DNA from 3 places in the Pseudoxanthomonas sp. LjRoot125 genome. Region 1 is predicted to be linked to each of the others. Evidence: riboswitches for the same ligand, from Rfam matches in the RefSeq annotation. Region 1 holds a riboswitch; each other region holds the start of a gene.
The links. Region 1 has a riboswitch for cobalamin ahead of ACSION_RS01355 (ribonucleoside-diphosphate reductase subunit alpha). Riboswitches for the same ligand answer to the same signal wherever they lie in the genome.
Positions count from the first base shown of each region.

Region 2: linked by a shared signal. The riboswitch ahead of btuB (TonB-dependent vitamin B12 receptor) and the one ahead of ACSION_RS01355 (ribonucleoside-diphosphate reductase subunit alpha) in region 1 are both predicted to bind cobalamin.
Region 3: linked by a shared signal. The riboswitch ahead of ACSION_RS03635 (SLATT domain-containing protein) and the one ahead of ACSION_RS01355 (ribonucleoside-diphosphate reductase subunit alpha) in region 1 are both predicted to bind cobalamin.

Region 1 is NZ_CAXUOY020000001.1:283,890-289,767, reverse strand. It holds gene ACSION_RS01360 (ribonucleotide-diphosphate reductase subunit beta) at 1-554, opposite strand, end outside; gene ACSION_RS01355 (ribonucleoside-diphosphate reductase subunit alpha) at 675-3,011, opposite strand; cobalamin riboswitch at 3,287-3,505, opposite strand; gene hglS (2-oxoadipate dioxygenase/decarboxylase HglS) at 3,591-4,955, opposite strand; gene ACSION_RS01345 (sterol desaturase family protein) at 5,030-5,872, opposite strand.
Region 2 is NZ_CAXUOY020000001.1:783,529-789,406, reverse strand. It holds gene queD (6-carboxytetrahydropterin synthase QueD) at 1-20, shown strand, start outside; gene ACSION_RS03475 (phasin family protein) at 176-568, shown strand; gene bioD (dethiobiotin synthase) at 663-1,328, opposite strand; gene ACSION_RS03465 (TMEM175 family protein) at 1,333-2,058, opposite strand; gene ACSION_RS03460 (GAF domain-containing protein) at 2,141-2,626, shown strand; gene ACSION_RS03455 (TfoX/Sxy family protein) at 2,623-2,991, shown strand; cobalamin riboswitch at 3,039-3,258, shown strand; gene btuB (TonB-dependent vitamin B12 receptor) at 3,378-5,243, shown strand; gene dinB (DNA polymerase IV) at 5,299-5,878, opposite strand, start outside.
Region 3 is NZ_CAXUOY020000001.1:824,249-830,126, reverse strand. It holds gene ACSION_RS03655 ((2Fe-2S)-binding protein) at 1-139, opposite strand, end outside; gene ACSION_RS03650 (RNA pyrophosphohydrolase) at 206-802, opposite strand; tRNA gene ACSION_RS03645 (tRNA-Met) at 919-995, shown strand; gene ACSION_RS03640 (hypothetical protein) at 1,320-1,805, shown strand; cobalamin riboswitch at 1,991-2,209, shown strand; gene ACSION_RS03635 (SLATT domain-containing protein) at 2,662-3,282, shown strand; gene ACSION_RS03630 (SMODS domain-containing nucleotidyltransferase) at 3,295-4,587, shown strand; gene ACSION_RS03625 (DUF4365 domain-containing protein) at 4,659-5,878, opposite strand, start outside.

The DNA.
Region 1 (5,878 bases):
AAGAACAGGCCTTCGATGCACGCGGCGAAGCAGATCTGGTTGAGCAGGAACTGCCGGCGCTGGTCGCGCGTCTCGATCCGCTTCATGTCCTGGATGCTGTCGATCCATTTGAAGCAGAAGTCGGCCTTCTTCTTGATCGCCGGGATGTTCTCCACCGCCGCGAACGCCTTGAAGCGCTCCGACGGGTCGGGCAGGTAGTTGTCCAGCAGGGTCAGGTAGAACTGCACGTGCAGCGCTTCTTCGTAGAGCTGCCGCGACAGGTACATGCGCGCTTCGGGCGCGTTGAGGTGCTGGTACAGGTTCAGCACCAGGTTGTTCGACACGATGGAATCGCCGGTGGCGAAGAACGCGACCAGCCGGTGGATCAGGTGGCGGTCGGCCGGCGTCATCTTCGAGTGCAGGTCGGTGATGTCAATCTGGAAGTTGATCTCTTCCACCGTCCACGTGTTCTTGATGGCGTCGCGGTACATGTCATAGAACTGCGGGTAGCGCATCGGGCGCAGCGTCAGTTCGAAACCGGGGTCTAGCAGCATCTGCTTGGGTTGGGCGGACATGGTGTTTCCTGTGCGGCACGCCGTCGGCGACGGCGCGCCATGAATGAGGGAGTGGCGCATCCGTGCGCCCGGCACGTCCCTGTGCCGTGATCCGTCGGGAATACCGACGTGGGAGAGGCGTTACTGGCAGGCCTCGCAGGCTTCCGGGTTCTCCAGCGAGCAGGCGATGGCTTCGGTGGGCGTGTATTCCCGCTTTGGCGCGGCGGCGGCGGCCGTGCTGACCGTGGTCTTGGCGATCTTCGTCGCCGGGCGCGAGCGCAGGTAGTAGGTGGTCTTGATGCCCTGCTTCCATGCGTACATGTACATGGACGACATTGCGCCGATGTTCGGGCTTTCCATGAACAGGTTGAGCGATGCCGACTGGTCGATGAAGGCGCCGCGGCCGGCCGCCATGTCGATCAGCGAGCGCATCGGCAGTTCCCACGCGGTGCGGTAGACCTGCTGCAGCGTCTCCGGGATCTGCGCGATGCCCTGGATGGAGCCTTCGGACAACTTGATCGCATCGCGCGTCTCCGGCGTCCACAGGCCGAGCTTCTTCAGCTCGTCCACCAGGTAGCGGTTGACCTGCAGGAAGTCGCCCGACAGCGTTTCGCGCTTGAACAGGTTGGACACCTGCGGCTCCACGCACTCGTAGCAGCCGGCGATCGAGGCGATCGTCGCGGTCGGCGCAATGGCGATGAGCAGCGAGTTGCGCAGGCCATGTTCCTTGATGCGCGCACGCAGGGCGTCCCAGCGCTCGACGTTCTCCGGCGTAATGTTCCAGGCGTCGAACTGCAGTTCGCCGTTGGCCGCGCGGGTGTCGGCGAACGACGGATGGCGGCCGCGTTCCTGCGCCAGCTCCACCGACGTTTCCAGCGCATGGAAGTAGATGGTCTCGGCGATCTTCGCCGACAGCGCGCGCGCTTCGGCGCTGTCGAACGGCAGGCGTAGCTTGAAGAACACGTCCTGCAGGCCCATGCAGCCCAGGCCGACCGGGCGCCAGCGCAGGTTGCCGCGGCGCGCGGTCTCGATCGGATAGAAGTTCAGGTCGATCACGCGGTCCAGCTGGCGCACGGCCAGGCGGACGGTTTCGGCGAGCTTGTCGAAATCGAACCAACCATCGTCATCGAAGTGGCGGCCCAGGTTGATCGAGCCCAGGTTGCACACGGCGGTCTCTTCCGCCGAGGTGACCTCGAGGATCTCGGTGCACAGGTTCGACAGGTGGATGACGTTGCCCGCGCGGAGCGTCTGGTTGCTGGCCGCGTTGCACTTGTCCTTGAACGTCATCCAGCCGTTGCCGGTCTCGGCCAGCGTGCGCATCATCCGGCCGTACAGCTTGCGGGCGGACGTGGTCTTCATCGCCTTGCCCTGCGCTTCGGCCTGCGTGTAGGCCAGCTCGAAGGCGGCGCCGTACAGGTCGGTCAGTTCCGGCACCACGCGCGGATCGAACAGCGACCATTCCTGGTCGGCCTCGACGCGCTTCATGAAGAGGTCCGGCACCCAGTTGGCCAGGTTGAGGTTGTGGGTGCGGCGGGCTTCATCGCCGGTGTTGTCGCGCAGTTCGAGGAAGTCCTCGATGTCCGCATGCCAGGTTTCCAGGTACACGCAGGCCGCGCCCTTGCGCTTGCCGCCCTGGTTGACCGCCGCGACCGAGGAATCCAGCGTCTTCAGCCACGGCACGATGCCGTTGCTGTGGCCGTTGGTGGACTTGATCAGCGAGCCGCGCGAACGCACGCGCGTGTAGCTCACGCCGATGCCGCCGCTGAACTTGCTCAGCTGGGCGATGTCGCCGTACTTGGCGTAGATGGATTCCAGCGTGTCCTGCGGCGAATCGAGCAGGAAGCACGATGACAGCTGCTCGTGCGTGGTGCCGCTGTTGAACAGCGTCGGCGAGCTGGGCAGGTAGTCCAGGTTGCCCATGCGGCGGTACAGCGCCAGCGCCTCCGGCACGTCCTCGCTCAGCGCGCAGGCGATGCGCAGGAAGAACTGCTGCGGCGTTTCGATCACCTTGCGGGTGTGCGGGTGGCGCAGCAGGTAGCGGTCGTACAGCGTGCGCAGGCCGAAGTAGTCGAAGTGCAGGTCCAGCGAGGCGTCCAGTGCATCGTTGAGCTTGCGTGCGTTGGTCTGCACGAAGTTCAGCAGGCGGTCGTTGATCAGGCCGACCTCGTGGCCGCGCGTCACCGACTGCGAGAACGCGTGGATCTCCTGGCCGGTCACTTCCTTGGCGATGTAACCGGCCAGCAGGCGCGCGGCCAGGCGGCTGTATTCGGGTTCCTCGCCGGTCAGCAGCGCGGCCGTGCGGATCGACAGTTCGTCCAGTTCGCGCGTGCTGGCGCCGTCGTACAGGCCGGAGATGGTGCGGGTGGCCACGCGCATCGGATCGATGGCGTGCAGGCCTTCGCAATTGCGCTGCACGGCGCGCACGATCTTGTTGAGGTCCACCGGCTCGCGGCCGCCGTTGCGCTTGGTCACGCTCATCGCGGTGGCGGTGGGCGGCGGGGTCAGCGAGAACGCGTCCTTCTGGGACGGGGTGGTGCCGGCGTCGGCGACGGCGCTGTCGATCTGGGTCACGAGATTCCTCCATGCGTGGTGCACGCGGCGGCCCGTCCCTCGCGGGGCAGCGCAAGGCCGGATGGAGGATCACAGTGGGGAAGCGGCGTCGCAGGAGGCGAGATCGCGCGGACGGAAGACCGGCGTGCCCTGCTTCGCCAGCCCTCTCCCCCCGGAGATTCCGCGGCCGGCACCGCGCGGTGTGCAACGCGCGGCTGTCGGCAGGTCTTCGGACTCATGGGCGCGAAGGGCGAGCCTTCTTCCTACGTCCGCCGCTTCCCAGGGCAAGGCCCCAGTGCTGGTGGCGGGTTCGTTCCCAATTACCGCTGCGGGGCAGTGCCGGAGTGGCGCGAACGCGTCACCGGCTTCCCGTTTTAATCCCGTGGCTTGCGGCCACCGGAACCGACGGCCACAAGATAGTGGGGGGTCCCGGAGGCGTCAACACCAAATGTTGTGTGGAACAGCCGATGTCGACGCGATGCGGGTTTCACGGTTCCAGCGTGGGCATCAGGCCTGCAGCGCTGCGATCGACGCGTCCTGCGCCTGCGCATACAGGGCGAACGGGTCGTGGATCTTCGCGCCGAGTGCGGTTTCGAACGCGTCCTGGTTGGCGTGGGCGTCGTAGGCGCGCTGTTCGCCGCCACCGAGGTTGGACTGGAAGATGCCCGCCGCGCTGACCGGCAGGAAGTCCTCGTAGACGATCGGATCGACGACCGCGAGGCCGGCACCGACCAGCGCATCCGGCGTCATCGCCGCGCGTTCGGCCGCGGGCAGGGCGTCGCCGGCATCGGTCAGGCGGTAGCGGAAGTAGCCCAGGCCTTCGCGGCGCAGCGTGGTCTCGTCATCCGGGAACGCCGCGAACGCCGCCGCCAGTCGCTGCGGATAGTCGGCCGACGTATTGCCGGCGCCGCCCGCCTGGCGCACCTGCGCGAGCAGGCGGTCGTACAACTCACGCCCGGCCGGGGTCAGCGCCAGGCCGCGCTGCTCGATCTCGCCGAAGCGCGCGCTGTGGCTGCCGGGCACCAGCGTGCCGGTGGCGTCGGGGAAGGCGACTTCCTCTTCCAGCGCCTTGAAGCTGGTCTGGCGCAGCAGGATCGGCACGGCGCGGCGCGGCGGGCCTTCGATCAGCGCCTTGGCCTGGATGCCGCGTTCCAGCATCGCGGCCTGCGCGGCGTCGATGTCCAGCGTGCGCGGGGTGAGGTGGTTGATGTGCGGGCCGCGGAAGCTGACCACGTCGGCCACCAGGCGGTGCAGGCCGTGCAGCGCGTGGTAGGTCTCCAGCGAGACGGTCGCATCGCCATGCCAGCGGAAGGTTTCCAGCACTTCGGCGACGAAGCGCTGCGCATCGGCGTCGTCCAGTCCGCCGTCCCGTTCGGCTTGCGCGACCAGCGCGCGCGCATCGGGGGTGAAGATGTCGCGGCGGGCCAGGATCGCTTCGGCCTCGGCGCGCAGCGCGGCGTCGGCGATCAGTTCCAGCCGCAGCAGCGAGGTGAAGATGCGGAACGGGTTGGCGGCCAGCGCGGCCTCGGTCAGCGGACGGAACGCGGTGGCATGCACCGGCACACCGGCCACGGTGAGGTCGTAATAGCCCACCGGGTGCATGCCCATCAGCGCGAACACGCGGCCCAGCATCGCCAGTTCGGCCGGCGTGCCCACGCGGATCGCGCCGTGGCGCTCCAGGTCCAGGCGCTCGGTCTCGCCGGTGCGCCGCAGCCGTTGGGCGAGGGCGGGGTCGCGGCGCTGTGTGTCGGTGTTGATGTCGCCGACCAGCGTGATCAGGTCGCCGTACAGCGGCACCTCGGCGCGGTACATGTCGGACATGGCCTGGGCGAACAGGCCGCGGATGCGGTCGGGCGAAACGAAGGCGGTCATGGGATTAGGCGTGCGGGCGGCGTGGGGCCGCCGGGGGTGCGTATTGTCGCCGGCCGCGCGCGTGCGGGCCAGTTTCAGCGCCTCGTGTCCGTCCCCGGCACGTGTCCCGGCGGACCGAACAGCGTCCGCGCCACGTCGCGCATCCCGCGCGCGCGCCGCAGGTCGCGGCCCAGTTTCACCCAGGCATGCAGGACGATAGTCACCGGGTTGTAGCTGCGTACCGGCTCGACCAGACCGTAGCGGATCGGCACGCCGGGCCGTTCCTCGCGGCACGTGCCGAACAGCCGGTCGAACACGATCAGCACGCCGCCGTAGTTGCAGTCCAGGTATTCCGGATTGCTGGCGTGGTGCACGCGATGGTGCGAGGGCGTGTTGAAGACGAACTCGATGGCGCGCGGCAGCCGCGGCACCAGCTCGGTGTGCAGCCAGTACTGGTAGAGCAGGTTCGCCGCCAGCGCACCGACCACGTACGGCACCGGAAAGCCCAGCCACACCAGCGGGCCGAAGAACACCGCCGCGCCGGTAAGCTTGCCGGTCCAGCCGAGGCGGTAGGCGGTGGACAGGTTGTACTGCTCGGCCGAGTGGTGCACCGAATGGTTCAGCCAGAACCACCGCACGCGGTGGTCGGCACGGTGCATCGCGTAGTAGCAGAGCTCCTGGCCGAGGAACAGCGCGATCCAGTGCCACGCTTGGTCCATCGCGATCGTGGTCACGCGGAACTCCCAGATGGCGAACAGCAGCACGCCGACCACGCCGCCCTGGATCAGCAGGCCGAGCACGGCGCGCCCGGCGGCGTCGCCAAGCGATGCCCAGTAGCCTTTCCAGTCGTAGCGGCGACCGCGACGCACCAGCCACGCGGCCTCCACCGCCGCGATCAATGCGAACACCAGCAGCGGCAGTCCGGCGAAGGCGCGCATGCCGTC
Region 2 (5,878 bases), 500 kb from region 1:
GCCGCTATACCGGCCCCTGAGCGCTGGAACCGGTTCCAGACCACGCCATACAAGCGTTTGATTTTTAACGGCTCCTGACCGTTCGTCGGATTTCCATACGCCGGTTATTGCGCTGCAACATGGATCCCTCTATGCTGCGCCGCAACAGATGGAAATCCCCTTTTAGGAGCACGCCATGACCACGCAATTCAACGAAAGCTTCAGCCAGTTCACGCACCAGTTCGCGGCCGCTGCGGCCCGTGCGAACCGCCTGGCCCTGGAAAGCGCCGAGACGGTGTTCGGCGTGCAGCTGAAGACCTTCGAAAAGAACGTCGACGCCACCACCGCCTTCTTCGGCGAGCTGGCCGAGACCCGTGATCTCGACGGTTACAAGAATCTGTGGCCGAAGGGCCTGCAGGTCGCCAAGGACAACGCCGAGCGCGTCGTCGCCGCCAGCCAGGAAGTGTTCGGCCTGAGCCTGAAGACCGGTGAAGCCTTCGGCCAGCTGGTGAAGACCCAGTTCGAAACCGCGACCGACAACGTCCAGGCCTCCGTGGCCAAGGCGACCAAGGCCGCGAAGGCCAAGTAAGCCCGCTTCAACCGGTTATTGCGCGGCCCTCCCCTCCCTCCGCGCAAGCCCGACCCGGCAGCCCCCACGCTGCCGGGTTTTTTATTGTCCGCGATCAGGGCAACGCGAGGGACGTCGCCAGCGCCTGGGCCTGCGCACCCGGGGCATGCGGCAACCGTCCCCAACAAGGCACGGGCATGCGCGCCGACAGCAGGGCGAAGTTTTCGTCGCGGCGCGCCATGTCGGGGTCGACTTCGTTCGCGATCCAGCCCACCAGCCGCGCGCCGTCGTCCTGGATCGCGCGCGCGCTGAGCCGCGCATGGTTGATGCACCCCAGGCGCATGCCGACCACCAGCACCACCGGCAGGCGCAGCTGTTCGACCAGGTGCCGCTGGTCGAGCGTGGCCGTCAGCGGCGCGGCCCAGCCGCCGACACCTTCCACCAGCACCATGTCGGCCAGCGGATGCAGGCGTTCGAACGCGGACACCAGCACACCCAGTTGCACGTCCACGCCCGCATCGCGCGCGGCGATCTCCGGCGCCAGCGGCGCGGGCAGGGCGTAGGGATTGACGTCCTCGTAGGGCGGCACCGGATCGCTGGCGGCCTGCAGGGCCAGCGCATCTTCATTGCGCCAGCCATCGGGCATACGTTCGCAGCCGCTGGCGACCGGCTTCATGCCCACCGCGCACAGGCCACGTGCGCGGAACGCATGCAGCAGCGCGGCGCTGGCGACGGTCTTGCCCACGCCGGTATCGGTGCCGGTGACGAACAGCCTGTCCATCGCCTCAATCCTCCGCGCGTGCCGGCCAGCGACGCGCGCCCCAGCGCTGTCCCGCCACGTGGAGCAGGCCGGTGAACGAGAGCAGGAAGTACACGCTGCCCGGCAGCGCGACCTGCCACGAGCGCGAGTCTTCGGTCAGCAGGCCGGCGATCAGCACCGACAGCAGCCCGACCAGGACGAAATACGCATGCGAAGCGAACTCGCCCGCGGCGTTGGCGGCGGCCTCTCCATCCAACTCCAGGCGCGCACGCGCACGCCACGCCAGCGCGTACAGGCCGCCGATGCAGGCCGACATCGACGCGAACGCCAACCCGTAAAAGGTGAACATGAAGGCCAATGGGCGCGCCCCGTTGGCGTCGTTCAGCGGCATCGGCAACCAGCCGCCGGTGATCCAGGCGAAGAAGGTGCCCAGCAACAGGCGCAGCGGATACACGTAGACCAGCACCAGGAACACCAGCAGCAGGCTGAGCAAGGTGGCGGGCACGCTGCCGAGGCGGTAGCGACGGCTCCAGCGCACGTGCGCATACCAGAACATCGCCACCATCGCGAAGCTGGCGGCGAACGCCGGCACGTTCTTCAGCGCCTGCAGCAGCGCGCCGATGCTGTCCGGGATGCTGTCCACCGAGATCACCAGCAGGGTCACCGCGAACGCGAAGGCCGCATCCACGAACGCCTCGAGCCGCGTCACCCCATGGCCGCGCCAGCTGGCCTCGTCTTCACCTGCGCTCATGCCTACCCGTCTCCCCGTCAGGCCTGCCGATGGAATGCATCATATCGGGCCGCCGCGAAGTGCCGGGAGTAGAATCGACGGCATGTCATTCGCCTCCCAAACGCTCACCGGCAGCAAGCCGGAACAATACGCGCAGCTGGTCGAACAGGCGCGCGCCCTGCTGGCTGGCGAACCGGACCGGATCGCCAATGCCGCCAACCTGGCCGCACTGGTCTACCACGCCCTTCCGGACTTCAACTGGGTGGGTTTCTACTTCTTCGATGGCCGGGAATTGGTGGTCGGTCCGTTCCAAGGCTTACCAGCCTGCGTGCGGATCCCGTTGGACAAGGGGGTCTGCGGAGCCGCCGCACGCACCCACCAGACCCAGCGCGTGGACGATGTGGACGCCTTCCCGGGCCACATCGCCTGCGATTCCGCATCGCGCTCGGAATTGGTGGTCCCGCTGGTGAAAGGGGGCGAACTCGTCGGCGTGCTCGACCTGGACAGCCCCCGCCTGGCCCGGTTCGATGCGGACGACCAGGAAGGCATGGAACGCATCGCCGCCATTTTCCTGGATTCGCTGACATGACAGGCACCAAGCTGCGCAACATCGGCCCCAAGTCCGCCGCCTGGCTCCGCCAGGTCGGCCTGCGCACGCAGGAGGACCTGGAGTCGGTTGGCGCGGTCGAGGCCTTCATCCGGGTCAAGCGTGCGGGGTTCCGCCCGAGTCTCAACCTGCTGTATGCGCTGGAAGGCGCCCTGCTGGATTGCCACTGGCAGCAGTTGCCCGAAGCGCGCCGCGGCGAACTACTGGTGGCCTACGACGCGGCCGCGGCCTTGCTGCCGCCACCGCGTGGCCGCCCTGCCGCCGGCCCGGTGACGACGACCCACACCGAGCAGGAAGAAGACACGGGCCCGTCCCTGAACCTGTTCGACTCGCGCGGCGACGACTGATCGCCCGCGGCGACCGCGCGCCTGACGGCGACGCGAGCGCTTCCCGTATACTGCGCGCGCTTTCAGGTGACCCGCGCCTCGTGCCGGGTTGAAACGGGAAGCCGGTGACCCGCCCCACGGCGGCATTCCGGCGCTGCCCCCGCAACGGTAGGCGAAGACAGCCGCGGCATCGGCCACTGTGCGTCCACGACGCATGGGAAGGCGCCACGGCGGAGTGCCCTGCACTCGTTCGCAAGCCCGGAGACCGGCCTGGGAGTCCACTGGTTGCGATGCGGAGGGCGTCGCGGCGTGCCGCGCCGCTTCGCCTGCGCTGTCCGCTCCGCATCCCTTTCCATCGCGACTCCACGCCGAAGAATGCGCGCGGGGCGCGCGATGGAGTTGTTCCGATGCAAAGCCGTACTTTTTCCTCCCCTTCCCTGCTGGCCCTCGCGGTCGCGATGGCGCTGCCCGCTGCAGCGCAGGCGCAGGAGGCCACCAACCTCGACGAGATCATCGTCTCCGGCACGCGCACGGAAGTGGCCGTCGAAGACAGCCTGGTTCCCGCGCAGGTGATCGGCCGCGACGCGATCCAGCGCAGCCAGGCGCGCTCGCTGGGCGAACTGCTGCAGGGACGCGCCGGCATCTCGATCGCCAACCAGGGCGGCGCGGGCAAGATCACCACGCTCAATCTGCGCGGTGCCGAATCCGACCACGTGCTGGTGCTCGTGGATGGCGTGCGCATGGGCTCGGCGACCGCCGGCCTGCCGGCATTGCAGGACCTGCCGATCGACCAGATCGATCGCGTCGAGATCGTGCGCGGTCCGCGCTCGAGCCTGTGGGGCTCCGAAGCCATCGGCGGCGTGATCCAGGTGTTCACCCGCCGCAACACCGGCAAGGTGCGGCCGAACTTCCGCATCGGCGTGGGCAGCGACAGTACGCGTGAAGCCAGCGCCGGTATCGGCGGCGGCATCGGCCGCGGCTGGTTCGGCGCCGACGTGGCGCACACGCGCACCGACGGCTTCAACGCCTGCCGCGGCACCAGCGGGGATGCCGCGAACCCGTTCGGTGCCGGCTGCTTCGCCGACGAACCCGACCGCGACGGCTACCGTAATACCTCGGCCAACCTGCGCGGCGGTTACTCGTTCACCGATACGCTGACGCTGGAAGCCAACGCGCTGCGCGCCGACGGCGAGAGCGAGTTCGACGGCAGCTTCACCAACCGATCCGAAACCGTGCAGCAGGTGCTGGGCACCAAGCTGCGCTACGCGCCGAGCGACAAGGTCAACCTGCTGCTGAGCCTGGGCCGCAACGACGACAAGTCCGACGACTTCCACGATGACGTGCCGTCCGGTTACTTCGAGACGCGTCGCTACGTGGCGTCGGCGCAGGGCGACTTCGCCGTGGCCGCCAACCAGCTGCTGACCGCCGGCATCGACTGGCAGGACGACAAGGTGGAAAGCGCCACCGACTTCGACGTCACCCAGCGCGACAACCTGGCCGGCTTCGTCGAATACCAGGGCCGCTTCGGCGCGCACCAGCTGCAGGCCAGCGTCCGCAACGACGACAACGAGCAGTTCGGCAACCACACCACCGGCAGCCTGGGCTACGGGTTCGGCTTCGGTAACGGCCTGAAGCTGACCGCCAGCGTGGCCACGGGCTTCAAGGCGCCGAGCTTCAACGACCTGTACTACCCGTTCTTCGGCAATCCGGACCTGAAGCCGGAAGAGTCCGAGAGCGTCAACCTCGGCATCGCGCAGTACGCGGACACCTGGAACTGGACGTTCAACGTCTACCAGAACAAGGTGGACCAGCTGATCTCCTACGACGCGGCGATCTTCCTGCCCAACAACATCGACGAAGCCCGCATCCGCGGCGCGGAGTTCACCGTCGACGTCGCGGTGGCAGGCTTCGACATCGCCACCCAGCTGAGCCACACCGATCCGCGCAATCGGTCGGCCGGCTTCAACGACGACAACCTGCTGGCACGCCGTCCGCGCAACACCGCGCGCGTCGACGTGGATCGCGCGTTCGGCGCGTTCCGCACCGGCCTGACGTTCAACGCCGCAGGCGAGCGCTACGACAATCTGGCCAACACGGTCCGCCTGGGCGGCTACAGCACGCTGGATCTGCGCCTGGAGTACGCCATCGCGCCGGCATGGACGCTGCAAGCGAAGGTGGGCAACGTGTTCGACCGCGAGTACGAAACCGTCGCCTGGTACAACCAGGCCGGCCGCACCTACGGCCTGAGCTTGCGCTACCAGCCGACCGAGTAATTCGACGGCGGCACGCGACAGGAAGAAGCCCGGCATTGCCGGGCTTTTTTTCGGCTCAACCGGCAGCCAACTCCGCTCCGTCGAACAAGCCAGGCTGGGTCGCCATCTCATCCCGATCCCGGAACCCCGACAGCCCCACGCCCACCAGTCGGTAGCGGGTGGCGCCCGGCAGGTCGACGCGCTCGCGCAGCGCCAGGGCGATATCGATGAAGTCCTGCGCGGAGGACGGCGGCGATTCCGGCGTGAAGCTGCGGGTGAGGATGCGGAACTGGGAGGTCTTCAGCTTCAGCACCACTGTGCGGCCCACGCGCTCGGTCTTGCGGCTGGCCTGCCATGCCTTTTCCGCGATGCGGACGATGTGCGGTTCCAGTTCCGACAACAGCAGGTCGGTGGCGAAGGTGTCTTCGGAGGAGATCGACTGCACCGGCTGGTCCGGTTCGACAGGCCGCTCGTCGATGCCGCGCGCGCGCCGGTACAGGCTGCCGCCGAAGCTGCCGTAGCGCGCTTCCAGCTCGTGTTGCGGGTGAAGGCGCAGGTCGCCGACGGTACGGATGCCATCCGCATTCAAGCGCCCCTGCATCACCTTGCCGACGCCCGGGATGCGCTCCACCGGCAGTGGCGTCAGGAACGCCTCC
Region 3 (5,878 bases), 540 kb from region 1:
CCATCGCCATGTCGAGGCAGCTGCCGCAGTTGGCGCCGGCGCCCGTCCGCATCGTCAGCTCGGCCACGGTCGTGCAGCCAGCGGTGGCGGCTTCACGGATCTGGCGTTCGGTCACGCCGTTGCAGATGCAGACGTACACGTTAGGGAGCGGATGCGACGGACCCACAGTGGCCCGGTGCTATTGCACCCAAAATGAGAATGATTGTCAATTCTGGGCAGGCTCGCTCCCGCCATCCCGTTTACGTCCGGGCCGGCTACGGCCTCGCCGGCGGACAATCTCCTGCGGCCGCGCGGACGGCAATGGCGGGGGAATGGCCTGGACCCCCGCCACGCCGCGCGCGAACGGCGCGAGATGGCCCAGGGCACTGGCGTAGACACGGCGCTTGAACAGGACCACGTGCTCGACGGGGTACCAGAAATCCACCCAGCGCCAATGGTCGAACTCGGGGCTTTCGGTCAGGTCCAGGCGCAGATGGGCTTCATCCCCCAAAAGACGCAACAGGAACCAGACCTGCTTCTGGCCGATGCAGACCTGACGCTCGTTCCGGCGCACCGCCCGGGGCGGCAGTCGATAACGCAGCCAGCCGGGCGTCACAGCCAAAACTTCGACATGTTCGGGCAACAGGCCGGTTTCTTCGCGCAACTCGCGGTACATGGCCTCGACCGGTGTCTCGTCCGTGTTCATGCCGCCTTGCGGGAACTGCCAGCCATCCCGGCGCACCCGTCGCGCCCAGAACACCCGGCCATCCGGCCGCATCAACACGATACCGACATTGGGTCGGTAGCCGTCCGGATCGATCACGATGCGGACTCCTGAAATCTACTGCCCCCGACTCTGCCACGCCCCGCCGGAAGCGACAAGCGCGCGCCGCCCGGTTGACATGGAGGGGGTGAAAATGAAGAATACGCGGTTCACGCGGCTATGTAGCTCAGCCGGTTAGAGCACAGCACTCATAATGCTGGGGTCGGTGGTTCGAGTCCACCCATAGCCACCAGATTCCTGTTAGGAATCAACGCGTTGAAGAAGCCCGCCGCAAGGCGGGTTTTTGTTTGGGTGCGTTTCGGGGTTGCGGTAGGGGTGGGGCCGGCTTCAGGGTGGCTTAGGAAAGCTGCCGCTCATTCGGAGATCTCCGGAAGGCAAGGGCTCAACTGAGGCCTCGAGTAACGCCAAGCAAGCCAACAGGGCATACCCCCTACTGGCGCGCCGGATCTGTAGGACCGGCGCCCATGCGGCAACGCCGATGGTTGCCGACGCCTGACCGCTCCGCCATCTCCCGCCCGTTCCTGCCCATGGGGCCCCAACAAACGATGGACATGCCATGAGCGCCGCGAACCGGTGGAAAGATCGGCTTGTAGCGTGGCTGGAGGCCAAGGCCGACAAGTGGGTGCAAGAAGAAGCGCCCCATTTCCCGTTGAAGGTCCTCCTGACGGTTCTGTTGCTCATCGTCGTGATTCTTCCGGGGCCGGATGAACTTGCCATCCCCGTGACCGACACCTGCCCCTCGGCGGACGCCCGGGAATGCAAGAAGCAGTTCCTCTTTTGCAGATCGGTCGACGCCGGCATTGAGATGAAGGGGATGACCAGGGTCAAGCTCAGGAACGAGTGCCTCCGCAGCTACGAGCAGCGGTGCAACGCATGCGGCACCCCCGTTGACCTCAAGTGCAGAACCTACTGGGAGCGTTACAAAAGGCTGGGACCTTGGTGGGTTGGCAAGCTTCCTGCCGGGCAATGGCTCTGGAAACTGGTAGGTCCCAAAGAGGCGCCGAATTGTGAATCGCGCCGCTTGGAACTTGGCGGGGTTTGACGGGAGCCCCACAGGGCCGCTTCTGTTGTTTGAGGCGCCGCCAGCTGAACGCGGTTGGCGGTGGCCTGATGCGCTTCCCATAGCGCCGCCTACCCCGCCGCCGAGGGTCGGAGCCCGTGAAACATGCTTCGGCAATCCACGTCTCGTTCCACACAATATTTGGTGTTGACTGGCTCCAAATCACCCCATATCTTGCCGTTGTCGGTTCCCGCGGTCCGCAAGCCACGGGATTAAAACGGGAAGCTGGTGACGCCTTCGGGCCACTCCGGCACTGCCCCGCAGCGGTAATAGGGAACGAACCCGCCACAAGCACTGAGGCCAACCTCGGGAAGCTGGCGAAGTAGGTGGAAGACAATCCTTCCGAGCCCTTCAGTCCGAAGACCTGCCGACGGCCCCATTTCCACGCGTTGGACTGGATGGGGTCAGTCGACTGGCGTCGTGCCAGTCGCGGGGCTCCCGTTCGCATCGCGACCCGCGACCACACCTCCAGATCGACCTAACCCCTCGGGCTGGTGGATGTGCGTTCGCAGGAACAGACGATGAAGAGTGATGGCAACCGACATAAGCTTCATATCCAGGGCGAGATGAGCACGCGCGGGGCTGACCGGGCGGGCCAACTCTTGGCAATCGCCGCACTCGTCCTCGCGTGCACATTCGGTGTTGCGGCGATCCTCTACGCAGTTCGGTCGTGGTGGACGTGAGGATCTCCGGAAGCCATCACGATGGTAGGGGTGGCTTGGCGTCCTCAAAGGCTGGGCCCTCCCCCTGAATACCGTAGCGGTGAAAGCCTGCGCCTTTGACAGGCTGGAATTCAGGGCATTAATGTGAATGAAGATCACGTTAAAGGCGCAATGGAATGTCCCAGAACAAGTCGCCTCGAGACCTACTTCTCGAGCAGATCGCCAGCGAAGGCTACAACGTCGGTTACAGCGCGAGCCTGCACTTCGCGACTCTCGACATCGCCTCGAAAGTACCCACCATGGTGACCGTCACCTCGTTTGCAGTAGGGATCTTAGGCCTGGTCTATCCGCAGTTTGCCGACAAGTTGCCGTCGGCAATTCTGCTGATTATCGGTATTTGCATGCTCTATGCACGCGACTATGAGTCGCGTCTTGGCGAATACGAACGGACTGCTATACAGCTGAATAATTTGTATAAGCGCCTACATGACCTTGCCATCGATGCAAAGAGCTCAAGCGGTCAGTCGGCACAACTGGACGAGTTTCGCCAGCGTCTAATCAACATACGCACAGAAGCATCCGACCTGAACGTGTCTCCACAGATCTTCGGGGCAAGCTGGAAGGCTCACCACCGATTCTTCTGGGTGATTGACTCCTCATGGGTTCGAGAACACCGAAATCCCAAGTTCAGCTGGCGCGATATGGCGCCGCTCTCTGCCTTTGTTGGTTTGGGCGTCATCGCTTCGGCTTTACTGGCTGGTGGAATCCACCTTTTCATCAACGCTCTTTGCCAATAGCGGCGCACGTCCATGAGTGCAGCCGCGTTCAACAAATTTCTCTCGAACCTCGCCGTATCCAATCGCCAGGACATTTCCACCAGCTATGAGGGCATAACGACCCGCCTCAATGCTGATTTCTGGAATTCCAGCTCTGACACGCTGCATAGCTTGCAAGTTGGCTCCTTTGGGCGTCGCAGCGCTATACATGGCATCAGCGACCTCGACATGGTTTTCGAGATGCCGCCAGGTGATCTCGCACGCTACGAAGGGCGCTCCGGCAATGGCCCGTCCCAGATGCTGGCAGATGTCCGGGCCTCCCTACAAAAGAGATACACGAGAACAACGATTCGCGGGGATGGCCCAGTCGTGGTAGTGGACTTCGAGAATTACGTGGTAGAGGTCCTCCCAGCGTTTCTCCAGAATGATAGGTCTTACATATACGGCTCAACTCGAAACGGAGGTTCGTGGGAAAGAACAAATCCCCGAATCGAGATGGAAGCCTTCAATACCTATGACACGGCTTGGAACGGGAACGCTCGTGCATTAGCGAAGATGATGCGCGCCTGGAAGAACAACATGGGGGCGCCGATGGGCGGCTACCTCATAGACACTCTCGTAGTTCAGTTCTTCCTAACTCACGTTACCCAGCAAAACGCATCCGCAGCTGACTATCCCAACCTTTTGGTCACACTTTTTGCGTGGCTCAGCGGGCTCGACAACGACGGCACCTGGCCTGCACCAGGAAGTGGCGACCCCGTCAAAGCAAAAGGTCAGTTCACTGGCAGAGCTCGAAAGGCGCTACGCAGATGCCAGCAGGCAAACGAAGCCACTGATCTTGTTGAGAAGACTAAAAAGTGGCGCTCTGTCTTTGGCCGGTCGTTCCCGGTGATGAGCAGGATGATTCTGCAAGAGACCGTTCTCCCGGACCTTACCTCCCCAGGCGAAGAATTTATCGAGGACAAATTTCCTGTAGACATTCGCTACAGAGCAAAGCTCGACTATGAAGTGATGCAGAACAATGTTATGCAGTGGCGATTTATGCAGCTTGCGCGCCGCGATAGGCGCTTGCCCTTCGGGTACCGCCTGCGATTCTTCCTACGCGAATGCAACGTGCCCGAGCCATACAACGTGCGCTGGAAGGTTAAGAATCGTGGCCATGCTGCGCGCGGAAAGGAACGAGGCGGCTTAGAGGTCGATGGCGGAAACCGTGAGAAGTACGAGAACACAAACTTCGAAGGTGACCACTATGTCGAGATCTACTTAATCAAAAACGGCGTCTGCGTAGCGAGGGATCGTGCCGAGGTTCCCATTGTCGTTGCGTAGGCACGAACTCGCACCTACTCATTAGCTCGATCCTTGGAGCACGACGAACGGCTAAACCGCTTCGGCATGAACTACGCGGATGAATGTTCGTCGTAGTAGAGAAGCGACTGTGCGCCTTCGACACGCTGTAGCCTCCAGCTGAACTTTTCGGTGCCGGGCAGCAAATCGAAATCTTTGAGCTGGATGGCTACCGGAAACTTGCCCACCTCATTGCCAAGGATCACAAAGACAAGTTCGGTGGTCGCGATGAATTCTCCGCAGCTTCCATCAAACTCACGCTGCGGATCGAACTGGAGAGATTGCAACCCGATCTCTACCCTTTCTCCTCGTAGGATCTTGTAGAGCGTATCTATCTCATCAAGCTCTTGATCCGACAACTCATACGATAATGGAAGTTGAAATCCTGATGCGCAGAACTTTGTTATCGCGTGCAGTTTTGATAGGTACGCAAGATGGCCGAAGACGGGAAGCATTCTTGAGACCTCAGCCTCACCGAGCACGGCAGGCACCCGCCCTACATCAAAGTCGAAGCAGAGCCATATAGAGCGCTTAGTTGTCGCTTGCTCGAACCATTCGGCGAAGCCTGCAAGCGCCGTAAGATTGGCGACAGGAGCACTGGAAAGATATCCGGAAGTATTGGTAGATAAAGTGATGTTCGCCTTAGTCCCATTCTCGCTGGGGTCAAATTGGGCACGCAGACTCAGGGGCGACTGTTCGCCCTCACTTAGAACAGCAAGCCCTCTTGCCCCCCGGTAGAGTCTCGAATCAATCTGGACAGATGCCGCTGTCAGGCTGAATTTTTCGCCAGGAACCATCGTTACTTGCACTGATTCGCTACGAGTAGGCCGCAGGGAGACTCGGCCGACCAATCCACGATCCGCTCCAATCTCTTCAAACAGTGGCGAGCCAGTCATTCGGAACTCTGCTACGTCAAACTCCGCAGGAACTCCATAGTTCATTGCATCTCGCAGCTTCTCAACATTAGCGGACTGCGGCACAGGATTGATTACAAGACCCGCCGCAAATTCCTCGTTTGGCTTTGCTGCGGAAACTGCGTAGCTCTCCCGACCATTCACGTAGTCGATCCTAACCCTAAGTCGGTCGTCGATACTTGATAGATAAGCTGCGCGCTCGTTGGCTGCCGACGCAACGGCGTCTCTACGCTGACCCATTGGCAGCATTGAAGGCTTAAGGTACTCCATGAACTCCCCCTCATCGGAAAGCACGTTGGAGTCTGGAAACTTGAGCCCCGTCTCTCCGCTTCCCGCAAGCCGGCCGGGATGCTCCTGAC